4 regions of the Lysinibacillus sp. FN11 genome follow, and region 4 is predicted to be linked to each of the others. Evidence: riboswitches for the same ligand, from Rfam matches in the RefSeq annotation. Region 4 holds a riboswitch; each other region holds the start of a gene.
What was found. A riboswitch is a leader RNA that binds a small molecule or an ion and turns the genes downstream of it on or off. The one in region 4 is predicted to bind S-adenosylmethionine.

Region 1: it holds a riboswitch for S-adenosylmethionine, as region 4 does, so the genes downstream of both, NP781_RS24590 (O-acetylhomoserine aminocarboxypropyltransferase/cysteine synthase family protein) here and NP781_RS06595 (YezD family protein) in region 4, are expected to answer to the same signal.
Region 2: it holds a riboswitch for S-adenosylmethionine, as region 4 does, so the genes downstream of both, NP781_RS19630 (bifunctional homocysteine S-methyltransferase/methylenetetrahydrofolate reductase) here and NP781_RS06595 (YezD family protein) in region 4, are expected to answer to the same signal.
Region 3: it holds a riboswitch for S-adenosylmethionine, as region 4 does, so the genes downstream of both, metA (homoserine O-succinyltransferase) here and NP781_RS06595 (YezD family protein) in region 4, are expected to answer to the same signal.

Annotation. Positions count from the first base shown of each region.
Region 1 covers NZ_CP102383.1:4,712,121-4,714,323, forward strand. Annotated here, with positions in the region: gene NP781_RS24580 (SLC13 family permease) at 1-87, opposite strand, end outside; gene NP781_RS24585 (glycerol-3-phosphate acyltransferase) at 283-915, opposite strand; SAM riboswitch class I at 1,071-1,184, shown strand; gene NP781_RS24590 (O-acetylhomoserine aminocarboxypropyltransferase/cysteine synthase family protein) at 1,301-2,203, shown strand, end outside.
Region 2 covers NZ_CP102383.1:3,715,011-3,717,213, forward strand. Annotated here, with positions in the region: gene NP781_RS19630 (bifunctional homocysteine S-methyltransferase/methylenetetrahydrofolate reductase) at 1-1,280, opposite strand, end outside; SAM riboswitch class I at 1,369-1,469, opposite strand; gene NP781_RS19635 (protoporphyrinogen oxidase) at 1,569-2,203, opposite strand, start outside.
Region 3 covers NZ_CP102383.1:2,011,289-2,013,491, forward strand. Annotated here, with positions in the region: gene NP781_RS10750 (GerAB/ArcD/ProY family transporter) at 1-208, shown strand, start outside; partial or broken gene metA (homoserine O-succinyltransferase) at 249-1,183, opposite strand; SAM riboswitch class I at 1,307-1,418, opposite strand; gene NP781_RS10760 (nucleotide excision repair endonuclease) at 1,622-1,993, shown strand; gene NP781_RS10765 (hypothetical protein) at 2,044-2,203, opposite strand, start outside.
Region 4 covers NZ_CP102383.1:1,276,788-1,278,990, reverse strand. Annotated here, with positions in the region: gene NP781_RS06605 (VOC family protein) at 1-208, opposite strand, end outside; gene NP781_RS06600 (flavin reductase family protein) at 358-843, shown strand; gene NP781_RS06595 (YezD family protein) at 933-1,088, opposite strand; SAM riboswitch class I at 1,159-1,254, opposite strand; gene NP781_RS06590 (DUF418 domain-containing protein) at 1,425-2,203, opposite strand, start outside.

The sequences.
Region 1 (2,203 bases), 1.5 Mb from region 4:
GGTAATAATGATTAGTAACGCGAATGCCAAGCCAATCCACAGTGGCTTTAAATTAAATTTTGTAGCTGCTTGCTTTGGGGAAGACATATTTTCTCATCCTTTCTACGATAAAAATGACGATCATTATCCATAACATCGGCCTGTATAATGTTTTATTAAGATAAGAATATGTCGATTTTATTGTAGAAAAAAATCTATGTGAAAATTGTGTTTTTTACAGCAATATGAGTAGATAAAGAGAAAATACATGGTCACAAATAATACAAAAATATCCAAAAAATATTATTTCTTTTTCTTAAAGGCAGAAGTTACTTTAGGCTCTGTGCCAATGACTAATCGTTTAATATTTTCAAGGTGCAGGATAATGGCTATGCCAAAAAGAAGAAGAGCTATAATGGTTGGGCCAATGCCAGGAATCCATAAATAAGTTGCTGTACAAAACACGAGATAAAATTCTAGAACACCAACAATTAAATAATTTGTTGCAAAGGATAAAATAACAAATAAAATAAGTGCAAATAAACCAATCTTCCAATCAACAGCAAGTAAAATACCAATGATGGAGGCAGTTCCTTTCCCCCCGTTGAAGCCCATGTAGAATGGGAAATTATGACCTAAAATAACCCCAGCAGCCATTATATAAGTAAGCAGCCAAATTTGTTCTTCTGTTAAATGAATGGCGTCAGCTAGATAAAAATGCGCACCTATAATAGCCACAACACCTTTGCCTATATCGATGAGGGCAACTAAAACGCCATATTTCCAACCAAGGGAAAGAGTAGCATTAGAGGCACCAGCATTACCGTGCCCAGCCTTTTTTAAATCAACCCCCGATAAAAATTGAGCCACTTTAGAGCCGTGAATACAGCCTATTAAATAGCCAATCATAAGAAAAATGATCACGGCCTTTACCATAAAAATACTCCTCTCAAAATTTTTTCTAAAATAGTGTATGCGTTCATATTACGTATAAGAGCAGACAGAAGTTTCGGAAAAAATAAAATTTACATGTTGACAGAAAAAAACTCTATGTTTATACTGTGTAACAACGATGGAAATTGAATCTCATACTCTTATCAAGAGCGGCGGAGGGATAGGCCCTATGATGCCCGGCAACCAGTAAGCAATGAGCTTACTAAGGTGCTAATTCCTACAGATTCTTACTTGGATCTGGCAGATAAGGGGAGGAAAACTTGCAACCGCAACCCTCTTCTTAGCTGAAGAGGGTTTTTGTTTTCTACAGAAAAATCCTCCTCATCTCCGGTACCATCGTAAAAAAATAACCATTTGGAGGTACACAATGACAAATTTTAAACCAGAAACATTGCTGTTGCATGGTGGTCAAGAGCCAGACCCAGTGACGGGTTCTCGCACAGTTCCAGTCTATCGCTCAACTGCTTTCGTATTTAAAGACACTGCTCATGCGCAACGTCTTTTTGCCTTAGAGGAAGCAGGGAACATTTACACAAGAATTACTAATCCAACAGTTGATGTGTTTGAAAAACGTGTGGCTTTATTGGAAGGTGGAACAGCAGCAGTAGCACTTTCATCTGGTGCAGCAGCTATCGCATTTTCCATTTTAAATCTAGCTGGAGCTGGTGATGAGATAGTAGCAGCTAGTTCTTTATATGGTGGTACGTATAATTTATTTGCTAACACATTACCAAACTACGGTATTAAAACAATTTTTGTAGATGAAACAAATCCAGAGAATTTCAATGCGGCGATTACTGATAAAACAAAAGCTGTCTTTGCAGAGGTTTATGGTAATCCAAGCTTAAAGGTTTTAGATATTGAAGCAGTAGCTAAAATTGCACATGATAATGGTCTACCATTAATTATTGACAGCACGTTTGCTTCTCCTTACGGTTCTACACCTATTGAATACGGTGCAGATGTTGTGGTTCATTCAGCAACTAAATGGATAGGAGGTCATGGTACAACTTTAGGGGGCGTTGTTGTAGACGCTGGTAAGTTTGATTGGACTAGCGGTCGATTCCCTGGTTTTACTGAACCAGATGCCTCTTACCATGGGTTACGTTATGGAATTGATACTGCTTCTGCTGCCTTTGCTACAAAGCTACGTGTACAATTATTACGTGATTTTGGTCCAACACTAAGTGCTGATGCTGCCTTTAATTTATTGCAAGGGTTAGAAACGCTTCATCTGCGTATCCCTAAACACAATGAAAATGCGTTGGCA
Region 2 (2,203 bases), 2.4 Mb from region 4:
GTCGCACCTGGGAAATCTCCTACTTTCGTTGGATCACCCGTAACGGCCAACACATCATGAATACCTAAAGCATTTAACCCCATTAAATGGGATTGTAGACCAATTAAATTACGGTCGCGACATGTAATATGAGTTAGTGGGCGTACATTATGTGTGCTCTTCAACAATGCGCCCATTGCAATATTACTAATACGTGGAGAGGCCAGTGAATTGTCTGCCATCATAACTACATCTGCACCTGCATCATATAATTGCTTTGCTCCTTCAAGGAACCCATCGATCTCTAAATGTCTAGGTGTATCCAACTCTACTATGACAGAGCGTTCACGTTTAACTTTTTCATGAAGAGGCTCATACTTTGTTGGCTCCGCTTCCCGAACAATCTCAATCTTTTTAGGCTTCGCATGCTTCTCCTGAACCGGTGATAACTCTTCTAAATACTTCTTTGCTGCTGCAATATGTTTGGGTGTTGTACCACAGCAGCCCCCTATTAAGCGTACACCTTGATCACGCAATTCAACAGCCGCTCGACCAAAATAATCAGCTTCTGACTCATAAACGACACGCCCATCCTCTAAGTCCAGAAGTGAAGCATTTGGATAGGCCGACATAAATGCCTTATGAGGAAGTTCTACACCCTCAAATGCCAGAATTGTATGGTGTGGACCTAGTCGACAATTGACACCAACAATATCAGCACCTAGGAATTCAAGCTCATGTAGAGCATTATTTAAAGACATCCCATTTTGTAAAACACCAGGCTCATGCATAGAAACTTGTGCAATAATCGGCAATTTTGTTTTTTCTCGTAGCATCTTTAAGGTTGCTGTTAATTCTTCAAAATCATAATAAGTTTCAAGTAAAAGGCCATCTGGATTCCCTGCAAGTAAGACTCTTGCTTGTTCTTCAATAGTCGCTAATATTTCATCCAAGGTTGCATCACTTTTACGAATTCCCCGAATACCACCAATTGTTCCTAAAACAAATTGACCGCCATCAGCCGCTGCTCGTTTTGCGATGGTGATAGCAGCTTCATTAAATTGTTGGACACGTGATTCTAATCCATAGCGAGCTAATTTAATGGCATTTGCACCGTACGTATTCGTTTGAATGATGTCAGCACCAGCTGCAATATATTCTCTATGAATCTTTTCAATTAACTCGGGTCTCTGAACATTCATTTCCTCATGGCAATACTCCAATCCATAGCCATATAGCACTGTGCCTATTGCACCGTCTGCCGTCAATACATGCGTTTTTAACCTTTCAAGCAATCCCATAAAATTAGCCTCTCTTCCTATGTCTCTATATAATAAAAAGCCTTCTTTCATAAAAAAGAAGGCTTTAACGATTCATCATTGTTGTTCCTTCTCATCTTCGACTCAACGGTCTTCTGGATTTAGCACCTGACAATAAAGTTGGTTGCTGAAGCTTCAATGGGCCAGTCCCTCTGCTTCTCTTGATAAGAATTAAGTATGAATTTTTTAAATAATTAAAAGAATCATATCGTTTACTGACGAATGAGTCAAGACTATTTCACATAACAAAGTTTTTTTCCACTTAAAATCTTAGAAATTGGCAAGTTCCTTTGCAAGCTCTTCGCCAATTTTTTTCCCATTTTGAATGCAAGCACCGATACCTACGCCAAAATATGAGCACCCTGCAATCGATAAATTAGGATATTTCTCATGTAATTCTTGTAGTAATCCTTGTAATGCCTCACGATGTGCTAGATCATATTTAGGCATTTGATCAATCCATTTTGTTACATTCACAACGGTTGGTTGCTCCTCTATTCCTAGGCTCTTTCTCACATCTTCTAAAGCAACTGCTGCCAATTCTTCATCCGTCATGGCACGTAGTTGCTCATAGGCTGGATTGATGCTCTTATAAAAGAGTCGCACAAGTAATTTATTTTCTTTCGATGTATGCTTCCATTTACGACTAGTCCAAGTTGCTGCATTACAAGTAACGTCTGAATTATGGGAAACAATATAGCCTGTTCCATCTGCTGGCAATTTAGCATCTGGCACATCAAAACCTAAATAGATAGTAATCGCTGACGCTGTCGTAAATCGATCAAAATAGCGGTTTAAAGATTCATCCTGTAGCAGATTTTGGACAGTATCGTTCGGTAATGCTAAAACGACATAATCTGACTCAATAATTTCACCATTAGCTAAGGTAATAGTGTAGTTCTTAT
Region 3 (2,203 bases), 730 kb from region 4:
TGTTATTGGACTTTCTCAAATTGTTCATCCAGATATTGTGCATTCTACTAATTATAATAATGAAATTTGGCCAATCTTTTCCTTTATTTTCACCATTTTATTACCCATACTATTGCTGATTGTGGTAGTTATTCGAAATCGTAAATCCAAAGCTCAAAAAAACGAAACACCTCAGCAGGAAACAGAAAATGACAATCAAAAAGTCTAATTTCTTTTAAAGCTAGAAAAGAAATTAGACTTTTTATTAATTAAATATGATATTCGATTTCATCTACAAAATCCCATTCATATGGTGTTTCTTGGTAAACATAGTAGTTCAACCAGTTAGAGAATAATAGATGCGTATGGGCACGCCATGTATTCATCGGCACTTGTGTCGGATCGTCATTCGGGAAGTAGTTTACAGGAACAGCGATATCTATGCCCTTCGCCACATCGCGACTGTATTCATCGGCTAGCGTTGTCGCATCATACTCTAGATGCCCCGTAATCATAATATTTTTATTATCTTTTGATTGTACAATAAATACCCCTGCATCCTCTGAATAGGATAATAATCGTAGATCTGGATGATTGCGAACCTCGTCAATCGAAACAGATGTATAGCGTGAGTGGGGCGCAGTAAATAAATCACTAAAGCCACGTACCAAATCTACAGTTAAATCTGTAATCACATGGGAATAGACACCTGAGCATTTAGCAGAAAGCTCGACCTTCCCAATGCCATAATGATGATACAATGCAGCCTGTGCCCCCCAACATATATGTAGCACAGATGTCACATTCTTTTTTGACCAATCCATAATTTCTGAAATTTCCTGCCAATAGTTGACCTCTTCAAAAGCCATTTTTTCTACTGGCGCACCAGTTATAATCATACCATCATAGCGGCGGTGTCGAATCTGATTGAACGTTGTGTAAAAAAGCTGCAAATGAGATTTACTCACATTTTTAGACTCGTGTGTGGCTGTATTCAAAAAGGTAATATTCACCTGTAATGGTGTATTCCCCAATAAACGTAATAATTGGAGCTCTGTTTTTTCTTTTTCAGGCATTAAATTTAATATTAATATATTTAATGGACGGATTTGCTGTGTTTTCGCACGATCTTCTTCCATGACGAAGATTTTTCCTCACGTAAATGTTCTCCAGCTGGTAAATTTTTCGGAATATTAATTGGCATCTTGCTTTCCCCTCTCTATAATCACTCTCTTTTAGCAAACCTTGCTTGCATAGGATGCAACAAAATTAAAAAATCCTCCTCATTCCATACGAGATAGAATGAGAAGGATTTTTTTCACGTCCACTCTTATCTCTCAAAGGAAAAAATCCTTTGCTGGAATTAGCACCTTTCTAACAATTGTTAGAGGTTGCTGAAGCGTCATCGGGCCAAATCCCTCAGCTTCTCTTGATAAGATTATTTAATTATCTTGAATTGTAACACGAACTAGTTAGAATATCAATAATTCATAGAATATTTTGTGATTCATGTGCATGTTCCTTGCTCAATTGATGTACACTAAGCTTGCTATATGTGGTGTTTCTGCATTTAAAATTTATGGTAAACATGCCGTAATTATGTTACCATATACTTTTAGTAAGAGAGAGGAACGTGAATAGTTTGATTAAAATTGAATTTCCAAAACCAGATCTAGTAATCCGTCAACGTGAACAAGATTTAAAACCAGGTGATGTGCCAATCACACCTTACTTCGGTTTTATTGACTTCCATAAAATCACACGTGATAAAGGCGGCATTTTCTTATTCTATAATGACAAGAATGAGCTATTATTTGTTGGGAAAGCACGTAAAATTCGTCAACGTATTAAAAAACATTTCGAGGATAATGTATCTCCGATGAAAAACCATCGTGATGAAGTGTTCAAAATTGAAGTCTATGAAGTAGAAGATCCAATGGAACGTGAAATTTACGAAACATACGCGATTAATACTTTCCGCTCTAAATATAACGTAGACAAAGTCTTTTATTAGACATCTCATAAAGAAACCGAAATCTCATCTAAAGATTTCGGTTTCTTTTATCACATAATGGTCATACGATCAATGGGCGTACTCTGACCGTTTATTCGCAAATCAATGGTATCAAGCTCAGGATTCTTGACGGTGATTTGAAAAACATAGGGCTGAGCCTCTTTCCTTTGCTCGCTGCCTTCTTCTAACTGGATGATAAGCCTATTTCCC
Region 4 (2,203 bases):
GGTATTGTGCCGCTTGCTCAAATAAATCACGATCATAGATAGCAATTTGTTCAATGTAGCTTAAGCCAAAGTAGCTTAACGTATTATAAGTCCCCCACATCGTGTGCTGCCCACCATTCACTGTATGGACATTTCGTTTATTGAAGAAAACCTTTATATTTTCTGGTGACTCCACTTGATGAACCAGATGATCAAAATATAAAGTCATGGCCATTCCCCTTTCTTTCCCCATTACCTTTACCTGTATGTTTGATTAGTTTAAAATTTACTCAAGAAAAGGAGTTACTAGTAGGATATGAAAAAAAGTTTCGTTTACCTACAAACTCCGTTCACTAATTTCATAAAGAGGTGATTTGAATGACAGATTTAGTAGCTGCTTTTAAATTGGCATTAGGTAATTATCCTACAGGCGTAACAGTTGTCACGACATGTCATGACACAAAACCGATTGGCTTAACCGTCAATTCCTTTGCATCTGTTTCAATCGACCCGCTCCTTATTTTGTGGTCACTCGATAAAAAATCTCAGCTCCATCCCTATTTCACGACTGCGCCAAATTTTGCGGTCAATATTTTAGCGAGTGATCAAGAGCATTTATGTACACTATTTGCTAGTAAAATCCCTGATCGCTTTGCACAAGCATCATGGTCAACTTCCTCTTTAGGACTACCGATTTTACATGATACCGCAGCTAATTTACAATGTAAAACATTTCAGCAAATCGATGCTGGCGACCATACCATTTTTATTGGGCAGGTCGTAGACACTACAAATGCTCAAAAAGAGCCTTTGCTGTATCATCGCCGCCATATCGGTCCCATACCAAAAAGCTTTTATAGCTAGCCTTTACACAAAAAAAGGCCACTTGTAAGCACAGGAAATCCTTCATGCTTATAGGTGGCCGTTTGACATAAGTTCTACTGAAATCATTGTTATTTTTTCTGCGGAAATCTCTGCTTTTCAAGCCTATTAATTTGCACAATCACACCATCTTGAATCGTAATATGCACTTCACCAAATTCAAGATTTTGAATCGCCTTCGCAATTGCCTCTAGTTTCTTATCATCTACTTTTACTGACTGAGCCATACGATACACCCCTTCTTTTTTATCCTTATTGTTCATAAAGAGGCCAACGCATCAAACTGATTGATAGCCCCTCCTATCTCTCAGACACCATCTGTTGGATTTGGCACCTGTTGTCCGGTTGCCGAGGCTTCATTGGGCCAAGTCCCTCCACCTCTCTTGATAAGAGTACTGCGTTTCTTGAAAATAATTCTATAATTCTGCTATAGGAATGTCAATACAAAATATTAGAAAACCTAGTTGAATACTATGCAATATGTCGTTTAGATTAAAAGACTCCCTATACCTAAAGTATTTTATGCCTAGTCAGTGAGAAATAGATGGCAATCCATTAATTTATTACAAGCTCCATTTCCTCATCATGAATTCAAGTGGGCCTCGATGATGTTTAGTCCTCCACCATACAGAAACCACGACACATCCTAAAAAATAACAGCAGGCATACAGCATGGAAAAAGCAAGTGTTTGGTTCTCCAGCTTTTGGCAAATAATTAGTATTCCAATGCCTATAACAACATGGCCAACATAATGCGTTAAAGACATTTGTCCAGTTAATATGAAAGATTGTATAACTTTATTTTTACATGTCTCTACAAGATAGATGGAGCCAACAATGATAACAATAGCCGAAGCCGAATTAGAGAGGACATACATCATATTCGGTGGAATCGGTCCTGTATCAAATAAATACAATGCACTCTCTACATCTAATAAATGAATGGTTGTCATCTTAATGAATAACGTTGAACAAGTCTCAGTCACGATGACTAGCAATAAGCCTATCACCAGTAAGTTTTTTCTTAATGTATGATTTGTTAAATCTAATGTGCCCATTACCATCCCTATCAGAAAGAAGCAAATCCAGGGGAATAGTGGATGATAGCCATTAAACATCAAATTTCTTATAAATCCAGCTGGTGTCCAAAAATCAAGATACTCTAGTAGCACATATGTTGGATGCCAACCAGCAAGGTAACTAAATTGAATTTGAAGCCATTGTGAAAGGATAAGGATGGCACCAATTATGAAGATCATCATTTTCTTGGATTGGGCAATCAAACAAGCAGCAACAAACATATACACGCCATAATAATGTAAGATATCTCCTGTCCAGCCGA